Regions from separate parts of the Cryobacterium sp. M15 genome, predicted to be linked through region 3. Evidence: riboswitches for the same ligand, from Rfam matches in the RefSeq annotation. Region 3 holds a riboswitch; each other region holds the start of a gene.

Region 1 (9,621 bases), on a different contig from region 3:
GAGGGCACGCGCCACCCCGACGCGTTGCTGCTGACCGCCGGAAAGTTCCTTGGGGTACCGATTTCGGTAGAGCGCCGGGTCGAGGGAGACGAGCTCGAGGAGTTCGTCGACGCGGGCCGTGATGCGGGCCTTGTCCCAGCCGAGCATTTTCGGCACGAGGCCGATGTTGGTGGCCACCGTCATGTGCGGGAAGAGTCCGCCGGCCTGAATGACATAGCCGATGCCTCGGCGCAGGGTATCGCCATTCATATTGGTGACATCGTCACCGTCGACGACGATGCGGCCTTCGGAGGGTTCGATGAGTCGGTTGATCATCTTGAGGGTAGTGGTCTTGCCGCAGCCCGAGGGGCCGACGAGCATGACGATCTTGCCGGCCGGGATCTCCATGGTGAGACCGTCGACGGCGGGGCGTGCCTGGCCGGGGAAACGCTTGGTGACGTGGTCCAGCAGGATGTTCGCACCGGTGATGCCGGTCGGGGTGGTGGAACCTTCGGTGCTCATGGATTCAGCGCTGTTGGATGTAGTGAGTTCAGACACGGATACCTCGGGGTGTGGTCAGGCGGCCCAGGCCGACGAGAAGGAGATCAAGAATAAGGGCGAGCACGACAACGCCGATGACGCCCGTCAGCACCGACTCGAGGGAGTTGGCACCGCCGAGTCGGGAGAGGCCGGAGAAGATGAATCCGCCGAGGCCCGGGCCGAGGGAATATGCGGCGATCGCGGCGATTCCCATGACCATTTGAGCGGATACCCGAATGCCGGTGAGGATGATCGGCCACGCCATCGGCAGTTCCACCTGCAGGAGCGTGCGGAACCTGCTCATGCCGATGCCGCGGGCGGATTCCACGATCGACGGTGCGATACCCGACAGGCCCACGACCGCGTTGCGCAGAATAGGCAGAGTAGCGAAGAACGCCACGACAATGACGGCCGGAACGACGCCGAAGCCAAGCGGCGCGATGAGCAGCCCGATGAACGCAAACGACGGGATAGTCAAGCCAATGGCTGACACCGAGTTAGCGATCCCGGTAAGCGCGGAACTGCGGTAGACGACGGCGGCCAGCACGACGGCGAGGACCGTCGCCAGGATCAAGCATTGCACGACGAGACTGAAGTGCTGCCAGCTGTTGAACAGGATCTGCTCATACTGACCCCCTAAAAAATCCCACACATCAAAACCCCTTTGCTTCGATCACGCACACACTGATTTACCGCCACCGGCACGGGCACAACTGGAGGCGCCGATGCGGAGCTGGATAGGGACGCGGGCTGAAAGCCATAGGCCAAGACTCTAGTGCAGTCTTGCACGGCCATCCCCCGATGGGCGCAGCGAGACCTTACGGTTCGATCACGTGCTCCGACTCTCCCACGGGGAAACCTTCACGCGCTCAGCGGATTCAACCAGGCCGGGTTGTGACGGCGTACACACCGACCCCGTGGTCGTCGACGCTGTACATTTTCTGGTCTTTTTCTAAAAGTCTCAGTCCTGTTACATTCCTAGAGTAAATCTGGACAGCAATTAGTTCATCCGTTGTATGTATGGAATACGCAGAATCACCGGCAATGATGCCGAGGAGCACAGCGTCAGGGACTCAGGCAATTCATGAAAAAGTCACATGCTTTCGCCGTCGCACTCGCGGCCATGGCAGTATTCGTCGTGTCCGGCTGTTCAGCGAGCGGCGATAAGGCAGCCTCGGAATCGACCACGATCACGGTGGCCTCCCCAAAGTTCGCTCTACGTCTTCGTGTCGCGTGTTCTCGGCGGATCCTCGGCCATGGCCGGTGCCGTCACGCTCTGACCCCTCCAGCGCAAGGAGCACCACGTGCACGACAATTCCACCCTCATTCGCGCCCGCATCCGTCGTTTCGTCAGCGAGCGGGTCACCCCGTCGCTGTACCGGGTTTCGTCACCGTTGACCATCAGCGCGTGGGAAGTGCCCGACGAACCCGTGCCGTTTTCTGAGGCGCAAGGCCAGGATTTCACCCCGTTCAGCATCGGCCAGCATTGGGGCAAGCCCTGGGGCACGACGTGGTTCCACATCACAGGTATGGTTCCCTCCGACTGGTCTCGGTTTCACGACCTCCACACGCGCACGGAAGTCATCGTGGACCTCGGTTTTCTGTCTGGTCAGGCCGGGTTCCAGGCGGAAGGTCTGGTCTTCACCCCGCAGGGGCACATCGTGAAAGCGGTGGAGCCGTTCAATAACTATGTGCCGCTGATCGCCCAGCCGGGAGAGCAGGTTGATATCTACATTGAAGCCGCGTCCAACCCCGACGTGGGAAGTGACTGGGGCTTTCAGCCGACACTCGTGGGTGACAAGGCTACGGCGGGTATCGAACCGATCTACCGCCTGCGCCGCATGGACGTTGCTTTGCTCGACACCCAAGTGTGGAAACTGGACCAAGACGTGTGGACACTGTTTGGACTCATGGAACAGCTGAGCCCTGACCTACCGCGTACCGCTGAGATTCTTCGGGCGCTGGAAAAAATGACCGACCAAATGGACCCCGAGGATGTGAGTGGCACGGCATCCCGTGGCCGCGCTTTACTGGCGCCCCTTCTGGCGCAACCCGCCTACGCCAGCGCCCACCGAGTCATCGCTGTCGGGCACGCCCACATCGACTCGGCCTGGCTCTGGCCGGTGCGTGAAACCATTCGCAAGTGTGCGCGCACGTTTTCAAACGTGTTGCACCTGATGGATGAAGACCCCGACTTCATCTTCGCCTGTTCGTCGGCGCAACAGTATTCATGGATGAAGCAGCACTATCCGGAACTGTTTGAACGCATCCGGACGCGCGCACTCGAGGGCCGCTTCGTTCCGGTGGGCGGTATGTGGGTCGAATCCGACACCAACATGCCCAGCGGGGAATCGCTGGCTCGGCAGCTGCTCGTGGGCAAGGCTTTCTTCATGCAGGAGTTCGGCATCGAACCCCTCGAAATCTGGCTGCCGGACTCGTTTGGATACACGGCGGCATTCCCGCAAATCGTGACCGCGGCGGGATCGAAATACTTCCTCACCCAAAAAATCAGTTGGAACGAAACCAACACCATGCCTCACCACACCTTTGCTTGGGAGGGAATTGACGGCACCCAGGTCTTCACCCACTTTCCTCCGGTCGATACCTATAACTCATTGTTATCGGGGGAAGAATTGGCCCGGGCTCAACGCCAATACTCCGAGAAGGGTGCGTCAAACGTGTCGCTGGTACCGTTCGGTTTTGGAGACGGTGGCGGTGGGCCCAATCGGGAGATGCTCGCAGCGGCGGAGCGCACGCGTTCGCTCGAGGGTTCACCGACCGTGCGTATGGCCAGCCCGCGGGCGTTCTTCGAGGAGGCGGAGGCGACGTATGCCAACCCGCCCGTGTGGTCGGGGGAGCTCTACCTGGAATTTCACCGTGGTACCTACACATCGCAGTCCAGGACCAAATCCGGAAACCGTCGCAGCGAGCACCTGCTTCGGGAGGCCGAGCTCTGGGCATCAACGGCGTACTTTTATATGGGCGCTGACTATCCCTACGAACGACTGGCTGCTGCCTGGCAGACCGTGTTGCTCAATCAATTTCACGATATTCTGCCCGGAAGCTCTATCGCGTGGGTGCATCAGGTTGCCGAAGCGGCCTACGAGACCGTGCGAATCGATCTCGAAGACCTGATCGCGACATCCGTGGCGGCGCTCGCTTCCTCGGCGCAAACGGATGCGACGCCGGTGAGCTTCAATGCGTCACCGTTCCCGGTGGCGGGAGTGCCTGCCCTGTCTGCTGCGTCGCGGATACCAACCGGAGCCGTGCGCCTTCATCAGGCCGATGGGGCGTTCGTGCTCGAGAACGACGTCGTGCGGGCATCCATCGATGCACGTGGGCTCCTCATTTCCTTGGTAGACCGCGTGAGCGGAAGAGAAGCCGTGCCCGCGGGGCAAGCGGGCAATGTGCTCCAACTTTTTCGGGATACCCCGACGCAGTGGGACGCGTGGGACATCGACGAGCACTACGACCGGAACGGCGTGGAACTTCTGGAAGCAGAAGAAGTCAAGGTACTCGTGCAGAGTGCAGGGCTGGTCACGGTGCGCGTGACGCGGCGCTTCGGGGGGTCATCCGTTCAGCAGGATCTGACCGTACTCGGTGACCAGCCGAGCCTGGACATCGTGACGACGGTTGACTGGCATGAGCGTCAAAAATTGTTGAAGTTGGCTTTTCCGCTCGACGTGCACGCTGACCGCGCTGCGTCTGAAATACAGTTTGGCCACATTTATCGGCCGACCCACGTCAACACGTCCTGGGATGCTGCTCGCTTCGAGACCTGCGCACACCGGTGGGTTTTCGTCGGGGAGCCGGGCTTCGGGATTGCGATTGCCAACGACTCAACCTATGGGCATGACATCAGCCGCACTACTCGAGTCGGGGGAGGGACGACCACGACTGTGCGGGAATCACTGCTGCGTGCGCCGACGTTCCCTGACCCAACTGCGGATCAAGGAGTGCACACGCTTCGCACCTCGATCAGTCTGACGCCAGACGTACTCGAAGCTGCGGCGCAGGGCTACCGGATCAACCTGCCGCTGCGCGATGTGGTCGGCGCGGCCGTAACGCCGGTAGTCGTGAGCGAGTGCCCATCGATCGTGGTCGAAGCCGTAAAACTGGCCGAAGATCGTTCCGGTGACCTTATCGTGCGACTGTACGAGGCGAGCGGTTCGCGCTCCACGGGCACTGTCAGCTTCGGCTTCACTGTCTCAGAAATCGTCGAGACCGATCTGCTCGAACGCACTGTCGCCTCTGTAGCAGTGCAGTCGACAACCGATGCTGGTGGTCGATTGGTGCTGCGCGCTTTCCAGATCATCACCCTGCGAGTTGCCCGTTCTGCCAAAGAGGGCGAGGGGAGCCTGCGCCACCATTCGTAGGCAGGCTCCCGTCGTTGGCGTGACTATCTGCGGAATACTTTGTGCAGCCAGTCGTTGAGCGGTCGCAGAGCCGACGGCGCATAGGCCTGCTCCAGGGTGATCGCGTGCGCGGTTGTGCGCTGAATGCGCGCGCGTATAGGGTGATCCTTGACACGGGGTGCCGCACATAGTGTGCGTGCTGAGATCAATACCCGTCGAACCTGTCTAGTTAGTACTAGCGAAGGAATGTCACGGATGACTGGTCAAACCTCCCAGCTCGCGCTGCGGCAAACGCCTCGAATTCTCAGTATCGCCGGAACCGATCCGACCGGCGGCGCCGGGATTCAAGCCGACCTGAAGAGCATTGCGGCCAACGGCGGCTACGGCATGGCGGTCATCAGTGCTCTGGTCGCGCAGAATACGCGCGGGGTGCGCTCGGTGCACACCCCGCCTGTGGCTTTTCTGCGCGCACAATTGAACGCCGTGAGCGACGATGTAACCATCGATGCCGTCAAGATCGGCATGCTCGCGCAACTCGACGTCATTACCGAGGTGCGCTCCTGGCTCATGGAGTGTCGACCGCCCGTGGTGGTGCTCGACCCGGTGATGGTGGCAACGAGTGGTGACCGGCTACTTGACCGCTCAGCCGAGCAAGCGCTGCGCGACCTGATCCCTCAGGTCGATCTCGTCACGCCCAATGTTCCCGAGCTGGCTGTTCTGCTTGCAGAGCACCCGGCGGCCACCTGGGCGGAGGCCCTGGAGCAGGGCGGAAGGTTGTCTGCTCGCACCGGTGTCACCGTTCTGGTCAAGGGCGGCCATCTCAACGAAACCAGCTGCCCGGATGCCCTGGTCAACACCCAGGGGTTACTGTCGCACAGCGTGGTCGAGGTCGCGTTGCCACGTATCCGCACCAGGAACACGCACGGCACCGGATGCTCGCTCTCCTCGGCCATGGCCACGGTGCAGGCGAGAACCGGTGACTGGGCGCAGTCCCTCGTCGAGGTCAAAGACTGGCTCCAGGACGCCCTGGCCCACGCCGACGACCTCGAGGTCGGCCAGGGAAATGGCCCGATTCACCACTTTCATCAGCTGTTCGCCCGTGCAACAGCAGTATCCACTCTGACCGCAGGCGTGCGATGAACGCGGTACGGTCGGTGGGACTAGCCGAGTGGCGGGAGGCTGGCGAGCAGACGCTGAGCGGCATCCGTCGGGTCGTCGGCGTCGGTGATCGCGCGCACCACCACTACCCGGGTGGCGCCGGCGTCGACGACTTGGTCGATGTTGCCGAGGTCGATGCCGCCGATGGCGAACCAGGGGCGCAGGCTGCCGACGGTAGCGCTCTGCGCGGCCGCATAACGCAGCAGGTCTATTCCGACCGCAGCGCGGCCAGGTTTCGTTGGCGTAGCCCAGACCGGACCGACACAGAAATAGTCGAGGTTATCGGCGGTGACGGCGGCATCCACCTGCTCGATGGTGTGGGTGGACAGGCCGATCCGCGCAGCCGTGCCGAGCAGTGTGCGGGCGGCAGGCAGCGGCAGGTCAGTCTGGCCGACATGAAAAACCGGCGCGCCGGAGAGGCCGGCGATATCCGCTCGGTCGTTGACCGCCCAGAGCCGGGCGTGACGGTCGGCGACCGTGTGCAGAACCTCGAGATAGTGAAGTTCCTCGGCCGCGTCGATGTTCTTATCGCGCAGTTGGATGATGTCGACCCCGCCGGCGAAGGCGGCATCCACGAAGTCGGCGAAATCGCCGCGATCTTTTCTGGCATCGGTGCAGAGATACAGCCGGGCGGTGATGGGGTCCATGCGACCAACCCTAAGGGGCGCTGCCGTGGCATCGGTGCACACCATGAGTGAGCGGGAAGCGCAGCGAACAGTTGATGTTGCCGTCATTGGCGGCGGCGTCATCGGGCTCGGCATCGCCTGGACGCTGGCGCATTCCGGCCGTAGCGTGGTCGTCATCGACCCCGACCCGGCCGGCGGCGCCACCTTCGCTGCAGCCGGAATGCTCGCCGCGGTGAGCGAACTGCACTATCGGGAAGAGGCATTGCTTGATCTCATGCTCGCGTCCTCGAAGTTGTATCCCGACTTCATCGACTCGCTCGGAACCGATAGCGACGCTACCGGATACCAGCGAACGACAACGCTGAACGTGGGCGCGGACGCGGCCGACCGGCAAGCCCTCGTCGACCTGCGTGCTGTGCAGGTGGCCAATGGATTGGGTGTCGAGCCCCTCACCGTGCGCGAAGCGCGGGTGCTTGAACCGCTGCTGAGCCCCCAGGTCTCCGGCGCTTTTTTGGTGGAACAAGATCACCAGGTCGACCCGCGACGGCTCACCGAGCGCATCCAGCTCGCGCTCGCCGCCCTCGCGCCCAACGGCCAGGACGCCGTGATTCGGGTGCGTGCGCGTGGATTACTGCACGCCGATGCAACGGATGCCTCCTCGCGCGTTACCGGCGTCGCCCTGGCTGACGGCAGCTCGATCCAGGCCGATGAGGTGGTCGTGGCCAATGGGCTCTGGGCGGGCGAGTTGGACGGGCTCCCCGAGCACCTGCGCCTGCCGCTGCGCCCGGTGTACGGGGACGTACTTCGATTGCGGGTGCCCGAGCACCTTCGGCCGCTACTCACCTGCACGGTGCGCGGGTTGGTGCACGGGGTGCCGGTCTACCTGGTTCCGCGCACCGACGGAACGCTCGTGATCGGAGCCACCCAGCGCGAAGACGGCTCGGGCGTGGTCTCGGCCGGCGGCGTCTACCAGCTGTTGCGTGATGCACAGGCCCTGGTGCCGGCGGTCAGCGAGCTGGAGCTGATCGAAACGACCGCTCGGGCTCGTCCGGGAACGCCGGACAATGCACCGTTCCTCGGCCGCGTCGGGTGTTCAAACGGTGACATCGCCGGCCTCATCATTGCCACCGGATTCTTTCGTCACGGTGTACTGCTCACCCCGGTCGCAGCCCAGTACTGCCTGCAGCTCATCGAGGGCATTGCAGACGATCGGTGGCGAAATTTTCGGCCCGATCGGTTCTCGGCGAGCCGAGAGCCCGCATCCGCTTCACTGAAAGGAGGCCTATCGTGGCTGTAATAATTTCCGTCAATGGCCAGAAACGAACCGTATCCGGCGGCACCGTGACCGACCTCGTAGCCGAGATCACCGGGCGACGCATCGAAACAGGCGGCCATGCAGCCGACGGCGGCCGCCTCGGAGTAGCCGTGGCACGAAACGCCGCGGTCGTTCCCCGCAGCCTGTGGTCGACTACCGGGCTGACGGCGGGCGATGAGATTGAAATTGTTTCTGCAGTCCAGGGAGGTTGACCGTGCAGACCGCACACTTCACGAACACTGACAGCCTGGTGATTGACGGCGTGGCGTTGACCTCCCGCCTGATCATGGGCACCGGGGGAGCACCGAGTCTCGATGGCCTCGGTGAAGCACTGCGAGCGTCGGGAACCGAACTCACCACGGTCGCCATGCGGCGGCACAGCGCAGCGACCACCGGTTCACTCTTCGAGCTGCTGGTCGAGAATTCCATCCGGGTGCTGCCGAACACCGCCGGCTGTTTCACCGCGCGCGATGCGGTGATGACCGCCGAGCTGGCTCGGGAAGCCCTAGAAACCGACTGGATCAAGCTCGAGGTCATCGCCGACGAGCAGACCCTGCTGCCCGATGCAGTCGAACTGGTGGAGGCCACCGAACAGCTCGTTGCGCGGGGCTTCAAGGTGTTCGCGTACACCAATGACGACCCGGTGCTCGCGCTCCGGCTCGAATACCTGGGCGCTGTGGCCGTGATGCCGCTCGGGGCGCCGATCGGCACCGGGCTCGGCATTCTCAACCCGCACAATATCGAGCTGATCGTGGCCCGCGCCGGTGTTCCCGTGGTGCTCGATGCCGGAATCGGTACCGCCTCTGACGCTGCGCTGGCGATGGAATTGGGCTGTGATGCAGTGCTGCTGGCCACCGCTGTGACGCGCGCGCAGAACCCGCCGCTCATGGCCGATGCGTTCAAGCACGCCGTGCTGGCAGGCCGCAGGGCAGCCCAGGCCGGCCGCATTCCGCGGCGCCAGCACGCGCTGGCGTCGTCATCGATGGCCGGGCGGCCCGACCTGTGACGCGGATACCGGTGCTCGCGCCGCTCGTCGAACCCGGCGAGGAGCTCACCATAGCCGAGCGCGAGCGGTATTCGCGCCACATTCTTATTCCCGAAATCGGAATGCTCAGCCAGCGACGGCTGAAAAATGCGCGCGTTCTCGTAATCGGCGCCGGCGGACTCGGCTCGCCGGTGCTGCTCTACCTCGCGGCCGCCGGGGTGGGCACGCTCGGCATCGTCGATCACGACACCGTGGACCTCAGTAACCTGCAGCGCCAGATCATCCACGGTACCTCGGGCCTCGGCCACTCGAAACTAAAATCGGCAGCGGCCGCGGTCGCCGAGCTCAATCCGCTCGTCACGGTGCACCAGCACGACGTCTGGCTTAGTGCGGCGAATGCCCTCGACCTGTTCGCCCAGTACGACCTGATCGTCGACGGCGCCGACACCTTCGCCACGCGTTACCTGGTCAGCGACGCTGCCGCGATGCTCGGTAAACCCTGCGTCTGGGGATCCATCCTGCGCTTCGACGGGCAGGTCAGCGTGTTCTGGAACCGGCACGGACCCACCTACCGAGACCTGTATCCGGAAGCCCCGCCAGCGGGCTCAGTGCCCAGCTGTGGCGAGGGTGGAGTGTTTGGAATGCTGTGCGGAACGATCGGCT
Region 2 (9,621 bases), on a different contig from region 3:
CCTGGATCGTGACGAACTCGTCGAGATCGCCGTCGTTATCACCGACTACGACCTCAATGTGCAGGGTCCGGGCCTCGACATCATCATCAAGCCCAACGACTCGGCCCTCGAGAACATGGGCGACTTCGTACGCACCATGCACACCTCATCGGGCCTCATTACCGAGATTCCGAATGGTGTCAGCGTCGCCGAAGCCGAGTTTCAGGTTCTCGAATACGTATTGAAGTTCGTCCCGGCCGATCAGAAGGCACCGCTCGCCGGAAACTCCATCGGTACCGACCGCGCCTTCCTTACCCGCTACATGCCGCGCCTCGACAACCAGCTGCACTACCGCAATGTCGACGTGTCGTCGATCAAGGAACTGGCCCGACGCTGGTACCCGCGGGTATATTTCAACGCCCCCGCCAAGGACGGCGGTCACCGCGCCCTCGCCGACATTCTCGAATCGATTCGCGAGCTCGCGTACTACCGCCAGACAGTGTTCGTGGCCGACCCCGGTCCGACCAGCGACGAGGCCAAGTTGCACGCCGCCGAAGTTGTGCACTTATTCTCCTCCGAGGTGTAATAGGATTGCGGAGTTGCCCTGCGTTGTAGACGTGGGACGCATGGTGGGTATAGCTCAGTTGGCAGAGCGCCTGGTTGTGGTCCAGGAGGTCGCGGGTTCAATCCCCGTTACTCACCCCAATGAAACACTGCACATCGGTCTCTGACCGTTGCAGTGTCGGTGAAAGCAGGCCGCGATGATCGAAGCCGCATGGTAGAACTCGACGCGGTCGCCTTCGAACGCCTCGTGGTTGATGAACTGGATCTGCTGCCGGACGACATGGTCGACGGACTGGACAACATAATTTTCGTGGTCGAAGATCGTCCCGAAGACGGGACCCTGGACATTCTGGGCCTGTATGACGGGGTCGCGCTCACCGAGCGCGGTCAGTACGGTTTTGGCGAGATGCCAGATCGCATTGTGCTGTATCGGGAACCGTTACTGGCGATCTGCGACACCCTTGACGACCTACACGATGAAATTCACATCACCCTGGTTCATGAAATCGCCCATTTCTATGGCATAGATGACGACAGGCTGCACGAGCTCGGCTGGGGCTAGCCTCCAGAGGTCTAACCTTGGGTCATGAGTTCCTTCCGTCCCGGCCGCCTCGTCGGAATTTCGGTCGGAACGGTGGTCATCCTCAGCCTCGGCATTTACGGCCCCGCCACTTTGCTGGGCCCCCTTCCGCGCGTCACCGCCACCACCGTCATCCCTGCCTCGACAACCGCAGCGCCTACTCCCCCCGTTCTGTCCGCCAACGGCGCAAGTGCCATAACCGTCCTCGCTGCGACGACCAGCGACGCATCTGGCACGATCTCCACCGGCACCGCCTCAACCAGCGCAGCCACGGCCAGCGCGGCCACAACCAGCACGGCGATTCCCGAGCCCCTCGCGGTCGCGGGAACCACTCAGGCGCTCCCCATGGCATCCATTGCCAAAGTCGTGACCGCCCTGGTCGTTCTTGATGAAAAACCGATCGTGACGGGCGAGAGCGGCCCGGTTGTGACGCTCACAGCCGCCGACTTTCAGAGCTATCTCGATTACGACAAGGCCGGTGCCCGCTCAGTAACTGTGTTCGCTGACGAACAGTGGACCGAGCTCGAATTGTTGCAGGGCTTACTGCTCGGATCGAGCAACAACCACGCCGACAGTTTGGCCCGCTGGGCGTTCGGGTCGGTCGACGCCTACGTGGTCGCCGCCAACGCCTGGCTGGCGCACAACGGGCTAGCGGATACCGCCGTCGTGGATGCGACCGGGCTGCACGACGCCAGCGCCGGCACCGCCACCGACCTGGCCCGTCTGGCCGGCCTCGCCGCAATCGACCCGATCGTTTCGGCAATGCTGGAGAGTCCCGCATCCGCTTTGGCAAACCGCCGTGGTGTGCAGAACACCACGTCGTACCTGCCCGAGGAAGGCATCACGGGCATTTCACGCAGCTACACGGATGCAGCCGGCGTCTGTTTCCTGTTCACCGCCGAGATCAGTGACGGTGCCTCGAGCTTCACGTTCTCGGGTGCTTACATCGGCGAACCTTCCTATGATGCGCTCACTGCGGATCTGACCGCGCTCATGGCGAGCGCGCGCACTGGAGTTGGCCCGTTACCGGTGCTGGCCGCCGGTGACGCATACGCGACGTTCGAATCCGCATGGGGTGATGACGCCTCGGCCGTGGTCGGCGTCTCGCGCACGCGCTATGCCTGGCAGGCCGCCAGCCCGGAGGCCGCAACGGTCACGCTCAAGGATTTCACCACGGCCCGCACCGGTGCGAACATCGGCCAGGTACAGCTCAGCGTCGCCGGGGAGAAACTCTCGGCCGCCTTGAAACTCGACCAGGCCATCAACGACCCTGGAGTCGGCTGGCGGCTGCTCCATCCGGTCATGATGATCTCGGCATTGCTCGACCAGTAACTAGATCGGATCGACCTCGGCGTCAACCGGATCGCTTTCGCCCTGGTCGAAGGCGTAGCGCACGCGGAGTTGCCCGCTCACGTCTCGTTGGTCGACCTCGTCGTACCAGAACACCGATTCCAGTCCGGCGACGGCGGCCACCATGCTGATGCGTGCCTCGTGTTTGCCGCGCACGAGGGCCCGGGAATCGATCTGACCCTCGAGCGGGCCATCGATGAACTCGGCGACGTACAGGGTGGGGGTTGCGCTGTCAGTATTGCTCATGGCAAACAATCTAGTCCTCTGCGGCCGGAGCTGCCCGCCCGTAATCGAACGGTCGCGCGAGGTTCAGGCCCCTCCTGTTTGAGATAGGTCGCCCACTCCTGCTGCCACTGGTCCCAGTGAGTGCGAAATGCTTCTCCGTCGCGATCGAGCGCACGTTGTTTACGCAGAGCGTCGTCGGCCGCGAGCCAGACCCGCACGTGACTGAGCGGTTCGTGTGCGGCCGCGAGAGTTCCGCAGCCCTCCACGATCAAGGGGCGGGCCGCGTCGAGCAGATTCCACTCCGCCGCCTGACTCGTAGTCCAGTCGTAGCGCTGCCACGCCGCCGGCAGACCTCGGTGTCGTGGCTGGAGAACGTAACGGTGCAGGTGACAGACGGCCGCGTCGAGGCCGTCCCAGCCGGGATAGATGTCGTCCATCCGCACCAGTTGAGGGGTGTGCGGGCCAGGCCAGTGCCTTCTCAATGCGTCCGCGAGGGTGCTCTTCCCCGCACCGCTAGGACCGTCGATGAGCACCACGGGGTTCGGGCCGGCAGCGGCCACGGCCTGCAGTAACGGCGCCAGCAAGACCATATCGTCGTGTACGGCCTTTCTGCTATCGGTATCAGGCAAGAATGAAGCTCCAGGTTTCAGCCCACACCGCAACGCCAATGGCGATACCGGCAATGGCGAATCCGATGCCGACCAGGACCGCGTCGGCCGCTCGGACCCGCGACGGTCGTGCCCAGGTGCGGGGCTCGTCGCTGCCGAATCCGCGCGCCTCCATGGCCGTGGCGAGTTTACTGCCCCGACGCACCGAAATGACGAGCAGGGAAAAGGCCGGGCCGAAGAACCGGCGAGCGGCGCCGCGCGGTCCACCGCCATCGCCGACCCCGCGGGCTCGACGGGCAAGCGTGAGCGAGTGCCAGTCTTCGATGAACATACCTACGAGTCGCAGACCAGCCAAACCGCCGAGCACAAACCGCGCGGGCAGCCGCAGCACCTGGGCGAGGCCATCGGCGAGGTCCGTCGGATCCGTCGTGGCGAGTAGCACGATACCGGGCAGACCGATGGCGAGCACCCTCAGCCCGATGGCCAGGCCGAGCTGGGCTGAGCCTTCGGTCACCGAGATGAATCCGAACTGCCACAGCAGCGCGCCGGAGTCTTCGCCATAGAGCACCGTCGTGATCGCAGCCATCGGGGCCGCAATCCAGACCGGTGCCGTTCGCAGCCAAAATTGTCGGGCGCTCAGGCCGCACCAGAGCAAAAGTCCGGCCTCGAGCAGCAGGGCGACTCCGGCCGAGACCCAGTCGATCGAGAGCAGCAGCGCACAGCTCACGATCAGGGCAACTGCGAGCTTGGCGACCGGGTTGAGTCGGGCGACGACGCTCGGGCGGATCGTCGGGGTCAGCAGGCTCATGGCGCTCCCGTCCCGAGCCGGATCGGGTCAGGCATACCAATTCGGTATTCCTCGTCCGCGAGAGCGTTGACGAACTGGGCGTCGTGGGTGACCGCGACGAGCGCGATGCCCTCATCGAGCAGCTCGGCCAGAAGGGTCACGAGTTCCTGCCAGGTACGAGAATCCTGCCCGAAGGTCGGCTCATCGAGCACGAGCAGGCGAGGACGGGTCGCGAGAACGGTGGCGACGGACATCCGCCTCTTCTCGCCACCCGACAGGGTGAACGGGTTGGCGTCGGCGAGATGATCGAGTCGCAGCCGGTGCATCAGCTCGTCGACGCGGCTGGTCTGTTCGGCCTGGCTGAGCCCGAGGGCGCGCGGGCCGATCTGCAGGTCGGCCCGCACCGTCGCGGCCAGGAATTGGTGTTCCGGGTCTTGAAAGACGGTTCCAATGCGGGTCAGCAGCTGCTGGGAACGCCAGCGGTGCGGCTCAGAAACGATACCGGCCGCAAACGTGTCACTTGCCTGCAGCGTTCCCCCGGCCGGCTTCAGCAGTCCGGCCAGCGTGAGGGCGAGGGTAGATTTTCCGGCGCCGTTGGGGCCGGTCACAACGGTGGCGGTGCCGGCCCGCAGGTTGAGGGTGATGCCAGCGGCGACAACGGATGCCGCACGCCGTCCAAACGGAACGCGACCCACCGCGAGCCCCTCGGCCCGCAGCAGGGTCTGCACCGAAGTGATTGGAGAGCGCGTCGGAAACCGGGGGGGCAGGGCTGGTACCCAGACGCCGGCCTGCGCCAATCGCTCACCTTGCCTCGACAGGATTTCGCGGGTGGGGCCGTCGGCCAGCACGCCGCCGGCCGGGTCGAGCACGATGACGCGGTCGACGACGTCCTGCCAGACCTCGACCCGATGCTCGATGACCACAAAGGTGGCCCCGGAATGATCGAGGGAGCGCACAACGGCGTCGCGCACCTCGATGACACCAGTGGGGTCGAGGTTCGCGGTCGGTTCGTCGAGCAGCAACAGCCCCGGCCGCATAGCGAGCACGCCCGCCAGAGCCAGGCGTTGCTTCTGCCCGCCGCTCAGGCTCGAGGTGGGGTGGTCGAGGGGCAGGTCCAGGCCGACCTCGGCAAGAGCCTGCCGCACCCGCGGCCAGATCTCGGCGCGCGGGACGGCGAGGTTCTCGCAGCCGAATGCGACATCATCTCCGACCCTGGCCAGCACGACCTGGGAGTCCGGATCCTGCAGCACGAGTCCGACCCGCCCGCGCGCCTCGGCCGCGCGGCGACCGTCGATGAGCAGGCTGCCGGTCTCGTCGCCGTCTTCGACATCGCCGAGCACTCCGGCCAACGCGTGCATGAGGGTACTCTTGCCGGCACCGCTGGCACCGAGCAGCAAAACCCGCTCGCCGGGCGTGACCTGCAGGTCCAGCCCGGACACCGCCTGATTGTGGCGCCCGGCGTGGCGCCAGCCCCAGTCGCGGGCTCGAATCTGTACGGCGCGGATCTGCGCGCCGTGACCGGCCGGGAACGGCGGGGTGTCCAACATCCGCTAGCTGATCGCGGCGGAGGGTGCTCGCGACCCTTCCCGACCGGCAGCAAACCGGCTCAGCGCACCGGTGCGGGCCAGGCCGCGCACGGCCAGCCAGGACAGCAGGCCGGCCAGCACGGTGCCCGACACGACAGCGGATACGAAATAGACGACCCTGTAGCCGAAATCCAATGCCGCATAGCTCGTGAAGGTCGTGTCGAGCAGACCTACTGCCACGCCGGCGCCCGCGCCAGCGAGAAGGGCGACGCCGAGTCGCCAGTTGCTATAGAGGAATAGCGCGAGGATGATTTCGGCGCCCAGGCCTTCGACGACGCCCCAGATGAGCGTGGAGAATCCCCACTGGGTGCCGATCAGCATCGACACGACAGCGGCGACGACCTCGGTGTACACGGCTGCGCCGGGCTTTCGGATGATGAGACCGCCGAGCACTCCGGCGAACAGCCAGCCACCGGCGAGGAGACCCTCGAGGCCGGGCGTGAACGCGAGGATCGCACTGAGCGGGGACCAGGCCAGGCCCCAGGCCCAGAAGATGACGCCGCTCGCAACGCCGATGACACTCGCGACGACGATGTCGACCACGCGCCAGCGAAAGTTGCGGGGCTTCTTCGCCCTCGAAGCCTGGCGAGTGGACTGACGGAGTGAAGACGTTGTAGCGTGCACTGTTCGTGCCCTTTCCGTAGGTGAATACAGGGCACGGGATCGAGAAGCCTCCCTGCGCTGGCATGATCCAGATCAGGTTCGACGGTCGAAGCTTGGTCAGCTTCCTCTCAGCCCGGTGTACCGGACTCCCGTGATACCGCCAATTCTAGCGCCCCGCCTAGACTTGCGGCATGGGAATCACGACATGAGTATCAGCATCCTGCTCGTGTTGGCGGCGCTGTATCTCCTGCTGATGCGTCGGTTCCTGACGCGGCGTCGGCGCATCGCCCGGGGATTGCCGGTAAGCAGCCCGTGGCACTTTCCGCCCTGGCTGCGACTCAGGGTGCCACGGTGGGCGCGCCGTCGGTTCGCGCGCCGGCCGCGCCGGCCCCGCCGTATCCGTTCTGCTCGTCGCCCCCGCCGCTCGCCCGGGCCCACCTGAGGAACCGGGCCGAGTTTATAGACTGGGCCTGCGGCCCGGGCCCAGGCCCCGTCCAAAGAGCGGGGCTACTTCTTGAGGGCTCGGATTATTCGGGCCAGGGCGCGCCCGGCGACCAGAAGGAATGGCACACCGACGGCGAGCAGGGCGATGACGTTCGGCTCAAACCGAGCGGTGCCGCCCGACTTGACATAGGCACCGATCGGCAGCGATACGCCACCGCCGCCCCCACCGGATCCGACAGCACCGCCTTCGCCGGCATCACCGCCACCGAAACCGTAATAGCTGAGCGCCACCGGTATGAGGGTGACGCCGTCAATTTGCACGGGATCACCGTAAGCCGATTTCACACCGGCGGAACGGAAGGTTTCTGCGAGTTTTTCCGGGAGGCTGGTCATTCCAACAGGGTAGCCGACTCGTGCCTTATGGGCGAGGCTTGAAGAAGGAGGCCGAACGCACTGTTCCCGCCCCGAATCGCTCGGTCACGGAATCGACTGCCAGCTCGGCCCCGCGCCAGTCCTCGTCGGGATCCCATAAGCCAACCGATCCCGACGCTGGACCGAGCTGCTCGGCCCGCACCCCGATCAGTCGCACCCGAATACCCGACGCGGCCAGCAGGTCGAAGGCAGCGACTGCTTCCTCATAGATTCGCCGGCCGACATTGCTCGGTTCAGCGAGGGTGCGCGACCGGGTAACGGTACTGAAGTCTGTGTAGCGCAGCTTGAGTGCCACGCGCCGTGCCACGAGATCGCTGCGCCGCAGCCGTGCCGCTACAAGGTCGCACTGCCGCAGCAACTCACTGTGCAGTCGGTCGATGTCGGTCACGTCGTGTTCAAAGGTCACCTCGTGGCCGACGCTCTTCTCTTCCCGCTCGACCGTTACCGAGCGTGGGTCACGCCCCCAGGACAGTTCGAACAGCTTCACACCGGAGGCCTCCCCCAGTGTTTTTTTCAGCACGTCCAAGGGCGTGCGGGCAATATCGCCGATGAGTTTCAGGCCGAGGCGCGTCAGCATCTGCTCAGTAGCGGACCCCACGCCCCAGAGTGCGGTCACGGGCAGCGGATGCAGAAACTCCACCGTCTTGTCGGCCGGCACGACGAGCAGACCGTTGGGTTTGGCCAGGCCGGAGGCAAGTTTGGCGACGAACTTGGTCGACGCCGCGCCGACGGAGCAGACGAGACCGGTTTCGGCGAACACGCGGGCGCGGATGAGTTCGCCGATCACAGCCGGTGAACCGAACAAATTAGTCGCGCCGGCAACGTCAAGAAACGCTTCGTCGATGCCCAGCCGTTCCACCAGTGGCGTGACGTCGTCGAAGATACTCATCACTCGGGTGGAAAAGTCTCGATACTGTCCCATGTGCGGCTCGAGTACGATCGCGTTCGGGCACTGGCGCAACGCGAGCGACATGGGCATGGCCGAGTTCACACCGTATTTTCGAGCGATGTAGTTGGCCGCCGTGACGACCGAACGGCCGCCGCGGTGGCCGACGATCACCGGCAGATGCGCGAATTCAGGGTGAGAGAGCAACTCGACCGAGACAAAGAACGCGTCCAGATCAACGTGCAGCACCGTCGCCGAACGGTCGTCGACGTCGTCCGCCGAAATCTGCCGCCCGCTGCCATCCTGTCTGCCCACCGAAAAACCCTAACCCGATCCGGCTCATATGCACTACTGACAGAGGGAAAATACAATTCCAGGGCATAACTCCTGCAATTCACTGTTGAAAAATGTCGCGACCGCGTCTTTTCGCGGAAGCCGTGCATCACGTCACGCAATCTGCAGGAGTTATGCGACGGGACGACACGTTTTATCGGGCAGCTAGCCGAGCGTCGTGCCGAAAACCAGCCCGAGCAGGTACGTGACCGCGGCCGCGCCCAGGCCGATCACGAGTTGTCGCAGCGCACGCTTCAGCGGCGGACCGCCAGAGAGCAGGCCGACGACTGCGCCGGTGGCCAACAGGGCGACGCCCACAAGAATGGTGGCGACGATGATAGCCGCGTAGCCGCTCATGCCGAACAGGTAGGGCAGCACTGGCAGCAGCGCCCCCGAAGCGAAGAAGCAGAAACTCGACAGGGCCGCTCCGGTTCCGGTGCCGATGGCCTCGTGTTCGTCATGCGTGGGGGCCTGCGGGCTGACGGCGGAGATCGGTCCGGTCGCCGCGTAGGCGGTAGCGAGCACCCCGCGGGCGTGCGCCTCCGCCTCGTCTTCGGACATGCCCCGGGCCCGGTAGACAAGGGTCAGCTCGTTGGCAGCGAGATCCAGATGGGAGAGCACGCTCTTGGCCGGCGCGGCGGGGGTGGAAGCTTCGAGCAGTTCTCGCTGGGAGCGCACCGAGACGTACTCGCCGGCACCCATCGAGAGCGCCCCAGCCAGGAGTCCGGCGATGCCGGTGAACAGAATCGTCGCGGCCGGGACCCCGGTCGCCCCGATGCCAAGCACGAGGGCGAGGTTGCTCACCAGCCCGTCGTTGACACCGAACACGGCGGCCCGAAAGGTACCCGACAGGCGTTTGCGGCCCCGGGCGGCGAGGCCACGCACGACCTCTTCGTGCACGGTCTCATCAGCGGCCATGGCGTTGGTCGCGTCCGCATCCGCGTTGTAGGGCGAGCGGCCCTCGGCCCGTTGAGCGAGGGCGAGCACGAACACCGACCCGAACCGTCGAGCGAGCAGCGCCAAAAAACGGGTGCGCAGCGCGCCGCGCCTCGGTGAGCCGATATTGCTGCCGAGCAGTTGCCGCCAGTGTTCTTCGTGCCGTCCTTCGGCATCGGCGAGGGCGAGCAAAATCTGGCGCTCCTCGCCCGCACGACGGTTCGCGAGGTCGCGATACACGGCGGCTTCGGCCTGTTCGTCAGCCAGGTACTGCCGCCACCGCCGGATCTCGCGGGTCGACGGGGTGC
Region 3 (9,621 bases):
CATTCGCGGCCACAAAAGCGCGATACTACCCTGCCCGTTTCCGCGCAGGGTATCGGCGGAGTGTGGGTGCATCTTCCTCTTCGTGTCAGGGACGTTGTCGGCAAGAAGTAAATTCCACTGGTGACACAGGCTCTTACTTTCGTCGGTCACGATCGGCGCCGCTTTCGTTGCTGGTTCTGACGCGCGGTTTGTGCCACACGGACTCGACGCGGGCGATTTCGTCGTCAGTTGCCATCCGGAACGGTCCGGCGCTTGTCACCTCGACCGAACGCCGGGATTGACCGCGGGTAGCGACAAGGCTGGCGACGATCGACACGGTCAAGATGGAGGCTATGACGAGAAGCGATACCGTGGTGGGGATGTAAAAGACTTCGAGCAGCAGCATTTTCACCCCGACCCAGACGAGGAGTACAGCGAGACCGATCTTCAGATATACGAAGCGGTGCATTAGGTCGGCGAGGAGAAAATACATCGCCCGGAGCCCGAGGATCGCGAACGCGTTGGCGGTGAAGACGAGGAACGGTTCGGAGGTGACGGCGAATATCGCGGGAATAGAGTCGACGGCGAAGACGATGTCGGTGACCTCGACGAGCACGAGTACGGCGAGCAACGGGGTCGCCAGAAGAATCCCGCCTTTCCTAATGAGGAGGCGCTGTCCGTAAAAGGCATCGGTCATCGGTACGTGCCCGCGGAACCAGGTGTAGGTGCGTGATTTCTCGGGGTCGAAGTTTTGATTCCGATGGCGGAGCATCTGAATGCCGGTGAAGACCAGGAACGCGCCGAAGATGTAGAGCACCCAGCTGAAGTTCTCGATCAGGGCAGCGCCTGCTGCAATGAAGATCCCGCGAAAGACCAGCGCTCCGAGCACGCCGAGAAACAAGACGCGGTGCTGAAACTGTGGTGGTACGGCGAATGCGGTGAAGATGATCGCCCAGATGAATACGTTGTCGACCGCGAGTGACTTCTCGATCACGAAGCCAGCGAAGTATTGCTGCCCGAATTCGGCGCCGAATAGCCACCAAATGATTGCGCCGAAGGTGACGCCGGACGCGACCCAGAAGATCGACCATCCCGCGGCTTCCTTCACACCGATGATGTGCGCCGTGCGATGGGCGATGAGGTCGATGGCGAGCATGGCCATGATGACACCAAGAACAGTCAGCCAGGCCCATAGAGGAACAGTCATTGCGGATGCTGCCTTCCGAGGTAAATTCACTCGGAGGTCTGGTCCAGCCTGGTCGGGCCAACTCCGCCGAACCCCGATGACGGGATCGAATTGACGACGAAGCTTCTAGGGATTACTCCCCTCCTGGGGGTAGTAAACCAGACTTCAGCAGCAAAGTCGATAGGTTCAGGCCGGATCCACAATCTTTGTGGAGCTTCCTCGACACCATGCGACTCAGAGGTTTCAGTGTCTGCGGCGGTGAGTTCGGGGAAGATCACCCCTCGTCGAGGGTGTCGGTGGGGTTGTTCATGGTGGCCAGCTAGAGCATTGAGTCGGTGGAGGCGTCGCGGCGTTTGCCGGCTTCCCGTTCGTCGTGCTGCTCGATCAGGATCGATCGGCTTAGGCATAACAGGGCCGCGGGGTCGAGGCACACGCCGACGACGGCGCGGCGCGGCGTTTGACCTCGTTATTGACCCGTTCCGCTAACTGGCTCTTGTTATCAGGCCAAGTTCTCTGCCGCGGTTCTGGTTAGCCTGCTCGCCAACAGGCCCCGACCCCGTTGTGTGGACATCTCACAACGCGGTCGGGGCCACAGCGGAACCTGTTCCCTATGACGGGCCGTCGGAACTCCGAACCGGTCAGTAGGCGCTGCACGATGGGTGTTTCAACGCGACTGGCCCGATTCCCCAGGCGCCGCGTCGGCTGTGTCGCATGAACGGGTCATTTGCCGCGAACGCGCCAGGTCTTGGGCGAATTGTGGCTAGGACCAGCGCAGCAAGACCCAGACCGAGAGCAACCTCGGCGTCAGACCCTGATGCGCTGGTCACGGGCGATTTGATCGCAGTGGAGTCCGCGCTCGCATCACGGTAACCAACCTTTCACCTCTGTCCGACTTCCAGCCCGGTCAGGCTAGCCCGGTGTCCCATTGTGCTGGGGCCGCTGTTATCGGATTGTTCGTGATGGTGTCAACTGCGTCTTCGGGTCCAACCCGATATTGAACCATCATGTCGTGATCTTCGTGCACGGTGTTGTGGCAGTGAATCATGTACCGGCCACTGTGTGGCCCGAACTTCATCAGTACCTTGACGTTTTCATTCTCGCCGACGTAGACAACGTCCTTCGGACCCTTCTCATATGCGAACGGAGCCTGCCCGTTTCGGCTGAGAATCTGAAAGTCGATCAGATGGACGTGCATGGGGTGGTACCAGCCGCCAGCGTTGTTGGCAAATTCCCAAACCTCAACCGAGTTCAGTTCCGGATTCGCCAATACGTCACGGTATCCACTGGCAACGACTTGATCCCACGTACTGCCGTTCACGGTCCACAAACCGTTGTTGCGGTTGACCCGGAATGAGCGCTGGACCGTCGCTGCGGAAGGTTTGAGCGACATCGCCTCACTCGGGGCCAGTTGCACGGGAATCGTGTTCCAGGTGGGATCTTTCGTGTCGACCGGGTCCGGAACGACGTCGAAAGCCATGATCGAATTTGTGAACTCGTAGTCGACGTTGTTTTTGTTAGACAGGTTGCGCAGCTCGATCCGTTGGCCCGCCTTGTATTTACGGAAGTCGATCAGAATTTCATAGCGCTCGGCCGGAGCGTGGCGCCAGCTCGCCACGGACTGGGATACCGGCATCAGTCCGCCGTCGGTGGCGACGACTGTGACGGGATCTCCCGTGCTGAGGGTTGGACGCAACGATCGGGAAATGCAGGCGTTCACGACGCGGAACCGGTAGACGCGCTTCTTGACCTTCATGACCGGCCACGGCCTGCCGTTGACCAAAATCACATCGCCCCAGAGCCCGGAGTGGTCACTGTCATCAAAACCGAGCGATCCATCGACGGCGAACATGGCGTCATTAATGGTCAGGGCTACGTCGAATTCTCCCTGGGGAAGGAGCGCCCGTTCCAGCGGATCGTGCAGGTGGTACTGCGCGGCCAGGCCGGAGTAAACGTTGATCGCGGTGTGATGCACCGCATGATCGTGGTACCACAAGGTGCGGGCCGGTTGGAAATTGGGGTGGCGGTAGTCCTTGCGAAATCCCGGGTTCGTAATGTCATTTGCGTAGCCGTCATATTGTGGCAGCGAGGCGGATCCGTGCAGGTGCGTGGACGTGTAGAGCGGGTGACCGTCGAACGGATGCTTGGCAGGGAGCTGGTTCCGCACGCGCAGCACAGCCTTCGTCCCCTGTTCGACGCTGATGGTGGGGCCAGGAAAAATACCGTTGTACCCAAGAATTGGGGTCTTCAGCCGGGGAAGGATAGCAGCGGTGGCCGCCACCTCCGCGACAGTGAAATACTGCACGGGCGCCCCATCAACGGGATCAATACCCGATCGATCAGGCCGCAAAATGGGCGCCTGAACGAACGGTGTTTGATACGGTCGGGGCAATTCACTTGGAGCAAGAGCGCTCGCGGCTCCTGCTTCCGCATTCCGCAAAGGCAGCGTCAACAAACCCACTCCCACCGCTCCTGCACCACCTAATAACAAAACCTGTCGCCGAGAAATAGTCATGCTTTCAATCCTTTTATATGCTGTTGGATTCAGAACGGTATAACGCATCGGGGCGGGTGACTATGGATCTTTTCTTACAGAAGTGTGACGTCTGGAGCCGGGAGAAAATCAGGCTTTGTGGCTGTTCTCTGGTGCCAAAGCAATAGCTTCATCATGAAATTCAGATAACCAAGGTGGCCCGAATGGTTTCGCCCTGTGCGGCGGTCTGTCTGACCGGGGACGACCATGGTGCCGTGGGAATCGTCAGGCCCAAACCCTCGATCGAGTACTGCGCAGCGGTAAATTTCAAGCCTTGAGGCTCCAGCGCCGTCACCCCGACGACCACCCGCACCCGGTGGATTACCGGGGAATCTTTCCAAGCAACTCCGCTGCAGGCTCGGCCAGCATCCAACCGTGACCCACCAATGAGTCCACGTCGATAATGCGCGCCACGCCCCCATCAGCAGTGACCACAGATACTCCCAGCGGCGTGCGGAGCTCCGTCCTGCTGATGGAGAGAACAATGACCACTGCGACTCCGAGCAGCAAGAGAAGAAACGAACTTACTGCCACCAAACGGCCCCGGTGCTATCAACGCCGACTGAGAAGAGAACCAGTATTGCCAACAGTTTCAAGCGGTCAATGCAACAATTGCATAACATTATGACCGTATCGCCCAGGAATTTAGAATTTGTTACATGGTTTGTCAGACGGTCTGCGTGGTGCGAAAGATCACCGTGCAAGCCAAAGCGACGTGAATTAATCCTGTTCTGCGGATTCTGAAACCGTGGCTTCTTAGTCGCAGTGGTCATTAACGTTATCTCGACAGCTATGTGACCGATTTCTTGTCTATCAATTGTCTTGACATGCCCCATTGAGATCGCATAGATTTTAAGCGCTGCCCTGGACCTTGTCAGTGGATTCAATTACCACGTCTGGGGAGTCCCTTGTCTGCAGTTACTATTCGATCGTTCCGGCCCGCATCGTGACCGACGCCGAGACGGAGCCGCGTTCTCCGGAAAGCAGTATTGGCGGTCATCTGCTACTCGAACGGGTGGCCGCGGGTGACGCACTCGCCTTCGGCTCCTTGTATGACGCCTTCGTCGCCGACACCTATGCAATCTGCCTGAATAAGTGTGCAAACCCGTTACTGGCCGACAAAGCCATGGCAAAAACATGGATCTTCATATGGAGTCACGCCGCCGCCCTCAACGAACAGGCGGGTTCAACGAAATTCATCGTGCTATCTGCTACTTGGACCGTCACCTCGCAGGGCGGCAGATACTTTCCCAGCTGATTACCGGACAGTCAGGGTGATGCATTCCTTCCCCATTCTGAGACTTCTTATGCGTCTGGTCGGATTCTGGTGGACCGTGCTGTTGACGGCGATGTTCGAGCGTTCGAGGTGCTCGTACGGCGGCACGGGCCACTGATACGCATGTACATCATGCGCATCTTGGGCGCAAAAAGCGAGGTGGACGACGTCGTCCAAGAAACATTCATCACGGCATGGGCGAAACTGCCGAATCTAGAGAACCCTGCTGTGGTCAGGACACGGCGTCGGCGCGGCTCATTCGTGGGGGCAACCCGCATAAAGACGGTCCTCGAGTGCTGGGCACTGCTCACTCTTGCCTACTGTTTAGGTGGCCGTTCAGGCTGTCAGGTGCTTTGCGCGGCCGTGAGCGCCTTGGCCTTGCCCCGGTGAGTGGACACCTCACAAAAGAGAATGTTCTTAGCCTGGCGCAGCCACCGGAGCCCCCGTGTCGATCGTGTGCACCGACGGATGCTGAAGCAGACTGACGGTATCGGTGAGCCGGCCCGAGGCGATGGTGGCGTATAGGGCCCGCTGCTAGTCCGAGTCCGTAAATAACGGAGTTGGCGCTGAGCCCTGCAACGACAAAGTCGACCAGCGCGGCAGTTGATGAGTTCAGGCTTGGGACGCGAATTTGCCGGTACCGGCGGTTGCGTATACTCGGTCCCAGCGACACGGGGTGCCGACTGGATGACGGTCGGCTGAGATGACACCCGTTGAACCTGATCTAGTTCGAACTAGCGAAGGGATGTCACGGAGAATTTCGTGTACCAGAGTGGTGCCGAATCTCGTCCTTTCGCCTTACCTAAGGTGAAGAAAATCATGCAAATAGCAGAACAGATTGTCCTGGTCACCGGCGGTGCACGCGGCTTGGGTACAAGCATCGTGCACGCTTTCGCGGCTCAGGGCGCCCGGGTGGTCATTAACTATCGCAACAGCGCCGCAGCGGCGGAGACCCTGGCTGCCAGCTACGGCCCTGAACACGCTTTTGCTGTGCGGGCCGACGTCACCGACCGAGCCCAGGTCGCGGCAATATTCACGCAGGCTCAGGCACATTTCGGGGCCACCGTGACGACGGTGGTCAATAACGCGTTGGCCGATTTCCAATTCAACGGCGATGCCCGCTCCGGCGCTGCCGACATCAGTTGGGACGAGTTTGAGGCGCAGTTCTCTGGCAGTGTCCGCGGTGCCCTGAACACGACCCAGCAGGCGCTGGCCGGCATGCGCGAGGCCGGGTTTGGCCGCATTATCAACATCGGCACGAACCTATTCCAAAACCCGGTGGTGCCGTACCACGACTACACGGCCTCCAAGGCCGCACTGCTCTCGTTGACCCGCACCCTTGCCTCAGACCTTGGCCCGCACAACATCGCGGTGAACATGGTCTCCGGGGGGCTGTTGCGCACCACGGATGCCAGCGCAGCCACCCCCGAGGACGTGTTCGACTTCATTGCCGCGTCCACCCCGCTGCGCAGGGTGACAACCCCCGCCGAATTTGCCGATGCGGTACTTTTTTTTGCTTCCCCCTGGGCGCGGTCGGTCACCGGGCAGAACCTGGTGGTCGACGGCGGCCTGGTGATGAACTAGGGGCGCGCCGCTCATGTCAGCTCCGCGCCAGCTTCACTTCAATGCATTCCTCATGGGTTGTGGCCACCACGGTGCCGCTTGGCGGCGGCCGCAGTCGCCCGCCGACCAGTTGGGAGACATCAGTTTCTATGAACGGCTCGCCCAAAGCGCTGAACGTGGCTTCTTTGACGCCGTGTTCTTCGCCGACGGGCATGCCGTCGGTGATGTGAGTACCGGCCCGCGGTGGTTTCTTGAGCCGTTGACCGCGATGGCCGCGATGGCGCGGGCGACGAGCCGCATCGGGCTGGTCAGCACCGTCTCGGCATCCTTTTACACGCCGTTCCACGCGGCGCGCATGCTTGCATCGTTGGATCACATCAGTAAGGGGCGCATCGGCTGGAACGTGGTCACCTCCATGTTTGACGCCGAAGCCCGCAACCATGGAATGGACGTGCTGCCCTCCCATGATCAGCGCTACAGCCGGGCAGCGGAGTTCATCGAGGTGGCACTGAAATTGTGGGATTCGTGGGAGGACGATGCTTTGGTCCTGGACCGCGGAGGTCTCTACGCTGACCCGACCCGGGTGCGAGCGATCGGCCACTCCGGCGAACACTTCCGGGTGGACGGTCCGCTGACGGTGCCGCGCCCGCCGCAAGGTCGACCGGTATTGTTCCAGGCTGGCGCCTCCGACCCTGGCCGGGCGCTGGCCGCCCGTTATGCCGAAGGAATCTATGCGGTGGCCTATGACCTCGCCAGCGGGCAGGAGTATTACCAAGATGTGAAGAAGCGCATTACCGAAGCCGGCCGCGATCCGGATGCGGTGTTGATCATGCCCGGACTCGTCACTTATGTCGGGTCCACACAAGCGCAGGCGCAGGCGAAGCAGGCGGAGGTCGACGCCCTCCTGCCGACCGAACAGTCGCTCGCGCAGCTGGGAACGTTCGTGCAACAGGATTGCAGTAACTGGGACTTGGATGCGCCGGTGCCGCCGCTGCCGCCGCTGGCAGGCTTCACCGGGCCGCAGGGCCGGTATGCGACCATCCTACGAATTATCCAGGCTGAGCAGCCCACGGTCAGGCAGTTACTGGGCCGGCTTGCCGCCGGCGGTGGGCATTGCACCATGGTCGGTACGCCGGAGCAGATCGCCGACCAAATCGAATTGTGGTTTCATTCCGGTGCCGCAGACGGCTTCAATGTCATGCCGCCGCTGCTGCCGGAATCCTTGGACGAGTTCGTGGACCGGGTGATCCCTGTGTTGCAACGGCGCGGTCTGTTCCGCAACCGCTACACCGCCGATACCTTGCGTGGGCATCTGGGGCTACAACGCCCCACGGTCGGCGCTGACGCTTAGGGTGCCCTGGACGAGCGGGTTTCCTCGTGCAGGGTCGCCAGGAGTGTGCGTTCGTATCCGGCGAACTCTGCTGAGGTGGTCATCGACAGCGCGCGCGGCCGTGGCAGGTCGATGGTCAGGTTCAGCCGCACGGATGCCGGCCGCGCACTGAGAACGACCACCCGGTCGGCGAGGTAGATCGCCTCACGGATGTCGTGGGTGATCAGCACCGCAGTCCAGGCGTTTTGGGACCACACCCCCTGCAACCAGGACTGCATGTCCGTGCGGGTGAGGGAGTCCAGAGCCCCGAAGGGTTCGTCCAGCAGCAGGACATCTCTGCCCTGCACCACGGTGCGCAGCAAGGCCGCGCGCTGGCGCATGCCCCCGGAGAGTTCGAAAGGATGTGCATCTTCAAAACCAGACAGGCCGAAGGCTGGAAAGAGACTGGCCGCCCGTGCTCGGGCGATCTTCTTAGTTTCTCCCGCAACCTCGAGGCCGAGGGATGTGTTCTCCAGAATGCTGCGCCAGGGGAACAACAAATCCTTCTGCGGCATATATGCGAAGTGTTCATGTTGACCGGTGACGACATCCCCGTCGACGAGAATCTCACCGGAACTGGCCGTCTCCAGGCCGGCCATGATGTTGAACATGGTGCTCTTGCCGCATCCGCTCGGACCGATCACGGCAACGAATTCACCCGGCTGCGCCGAGAAGGCGACGTCGTCGAGGACCGACCGTACCTGCCCGTGGCCGAGCGGAAACGACTTACATATTCCGCGCAATTCGATCTTCGGGGGCGTTGCCTCAACCATGCCGGCTCCTACGTTCCTTCGAATGCCAAGGGATGATCGCCCGTTCGGCGACATAGGTCAACAGAAACAGGCACACGCTCACGAACGCGGTCACCGCAACGGCAGCCAACACAAGATCGGTGCGAAACGAGTTCTTCATCATCGCCATATAAATGCCCAGGCCTCGCTCGGCGCCGACATACTCGGCAAAAATGGCACCGGTGACGGCGTAGGCGATTCCGATTCGGAGGGCTGTGAAGAACGAGGGAAGCGCCGACGGAAGACGCACGTACACGAACTGCTTCCACCGGTTGGCCCCCATGCTGCGCAGCAGATTGATCGCGTCTCGATCGGTGCGGTTGAAACCGTCAATCAGTCCGACCGTGACCGGAAAGAAGGTCACCAGGGCGATGACGATGACTTTGGGCAGCATTCCGAACCCGAACCAGATAACTATCAGCGGCGCGATCGCGATGATGGGTATGGCTTGGGATGCCACCAGCAGTGGTACCAGCGCTCGCCGTAGCCCGGGCGAAAAATCGATCAGGATCGCCAGCGTCCAAGCGACGGTCAGGGAGACGGCGAAGCCGAGAAACGTTTCTTGCAGGGTAGGGAGCGTATTCTCCCAGATCGCGGTGCGGGCCTCCCAGCCCTGCTGAAGAATGCGCTGCGGGGAGGGCAAAATCGCCGGTTGCACTCCACCGACCGTTACCGCCACCTGCCAGGTGATCACGAGCGCGGCGAGGATCGCGGCAGGAGGCGCGAGCGCCGAGAGTACCCTCGTGCGGGGCGCTGGAGCCGGCTTCACGGTGATGCTATTTTTCACTAAGGTAGCGCTCGGTGAACAATGTCGACGTGTCCAGCGATGCCGTGAGCGGTTTGCCGTCTTCGTCGGCCAAGAGGCCGGCACCGTAGAGGAAATCGGCCAGGTCCTGCCAAGTGTCTGCCGACTGAGTGCCCACCTTA

Evidence for each region. A riboswitch is a leader RNA that binds a small molecule or an ion and turns the genes downstream of it on or off. The one in region 3 is predicted to bind thiamine pyrophosphate.
Region 1: another riboswitch for thiamine pyrophosphate. It lies ahead of thiD (bifunctional hydroxymethylpyrimidine kinase/phosphomethylpyrimidine kinase); the one in region 3 lies ahead of CXY83_RS01220 (3-oxoacyl-ACP reductase).
Region 2: another riboswitch for thiamine pyrophosphate. It lies ahead of CXY83_RS13085 (ECF transporter S component); the one in region 3 lies ahead of CXY83_RS01220 (3-oxoacyl-ACP reductase).

The regions. Positions count from the first base shown of each region.
Region 1 is NZ_PJJW01000036.1:118,103-127,723, reverse strand. Features, by position in the region: gene CXY83_RS08120 (ATP-binding cassette domain-containing protein) at 1-501, opposite strand, end outside; gene CXY83_RS08115 (ABC transporter permease) at 530-1,171, opposite strand; gene CXY83_RS08110 (glycoside hydrolase family 38 C-terminal domain-containing protein) at 1,824-4,895, shown strand; TPP riboswitch at 5,039-5,138, shown strand; partial or broken gene thiD (bifunctional hydroxymethylpyrimidine kinase/phosphomethylpyrimidine kinase) at 5,121-5,966, shown strand; gene thiE (thiamine phosphate synthase) at 6,035-6,679, opposite strand; gene thiO (glycine oxidase ThiO) at 6,723-7,955, shown strand; gene thiS (sulfur carrier protein ThiS) at 7,946-8,185, shown strand; gene CXY83_RS08085 (thiazole synthase) at 8,188-8,979, shown strand; gene moeB (molybdopterin-synthase adenylyltransferase MoeB) at 8,976-9,621, shown strand, end outside.
Region 2 is NZ_PJJW01000039.1:369,024-378,644, reverse strand. Features, by position in the region: gene orn (oligoribonuclease) at 1-565, shown strand, start outside; tRNA gene CXY83_RS13120 (tRNA-His) at 609-684, shown strand; gene CXY83_RS13115 (metallopeptidase family protein) at 755-1,105, shown strand; gene CXY83_RS13110 (hypothetical protein) at 1,130-2,455, shown strand; gene CXY83_RS13105 (hypothetical protein) at 2,456-2,719, opposite strand; gene CXY83_RS13100 (AAA family ATPase) at 2,716-3,327, opposite strand; gene CXY83_RS13095 (energy-coupling factor transporter transmembrane protein EcfT) at 3,320-4,114, opposite strand; gene CXY83_RS13090 (ABC transporter ATP-binding protein) at 4,111-5,640, opposite strand; gene CXY83_RS13085 (ECF transporter S component) at 5,644-6,303, opposite strand; TPP riboswitch at 6,335-6,445, opposite strand; gene CXY83_RS17470 (hypothetical protein) at 6,488-6,724, shown strand; gene CXY83_RS13080 (hypothetical protein) at 6,790-7,119, opposite strand; gene dinB (DNA polymerase IV) at 7,145-8,359, opposite strand; gene CXY83_RS13070 (VIT1/CCC1 transporter family protein) at 8,543-9,621, opposite strand, start outside.
Region 3 is NZ_PJJW01000024.1:39,046-48,666, reverse strand. Features, by position in the region: gene CXY83_RS01240 (TerC family protein) at 134-1,186, opposite strand; gene CXY83_RS01235 (multicopper oxidase family protein) at 2,070-3,467, opposite strand; gene CXY83_RS18300 (hypothetical protein) at 3,838-3,966, opposite strand; gene CXY83_RS01230 (hypothetical protein) at 4,573-4,953, shown strand; gene CXY83_RS01225 (RNA polymerase sigma factor) at 5,023-5,361, shown strand; TPP riboswitch at 5,634-5,734, shown strand; gene CXY83_RS01220 (3-oxoacyl-ACP reductase) at 5,791-6,555, shown strand; gene CXY83_RS01215 (LLM class flavin-dependent oxidoreductase) at 6,569-7,885, shown strand; gene CXY83_RS01210 (ABC transporter ATP-binding protein) at 7,882-8,676, opposite strand; gene CXY83_RS01205 (ABC transporter permease) at 8,669-9,481, opposite strand; gene CXY83_RS01200 (ABC transporter substrate-binding protein) at 9,471-9,621, opposite strand, start outside.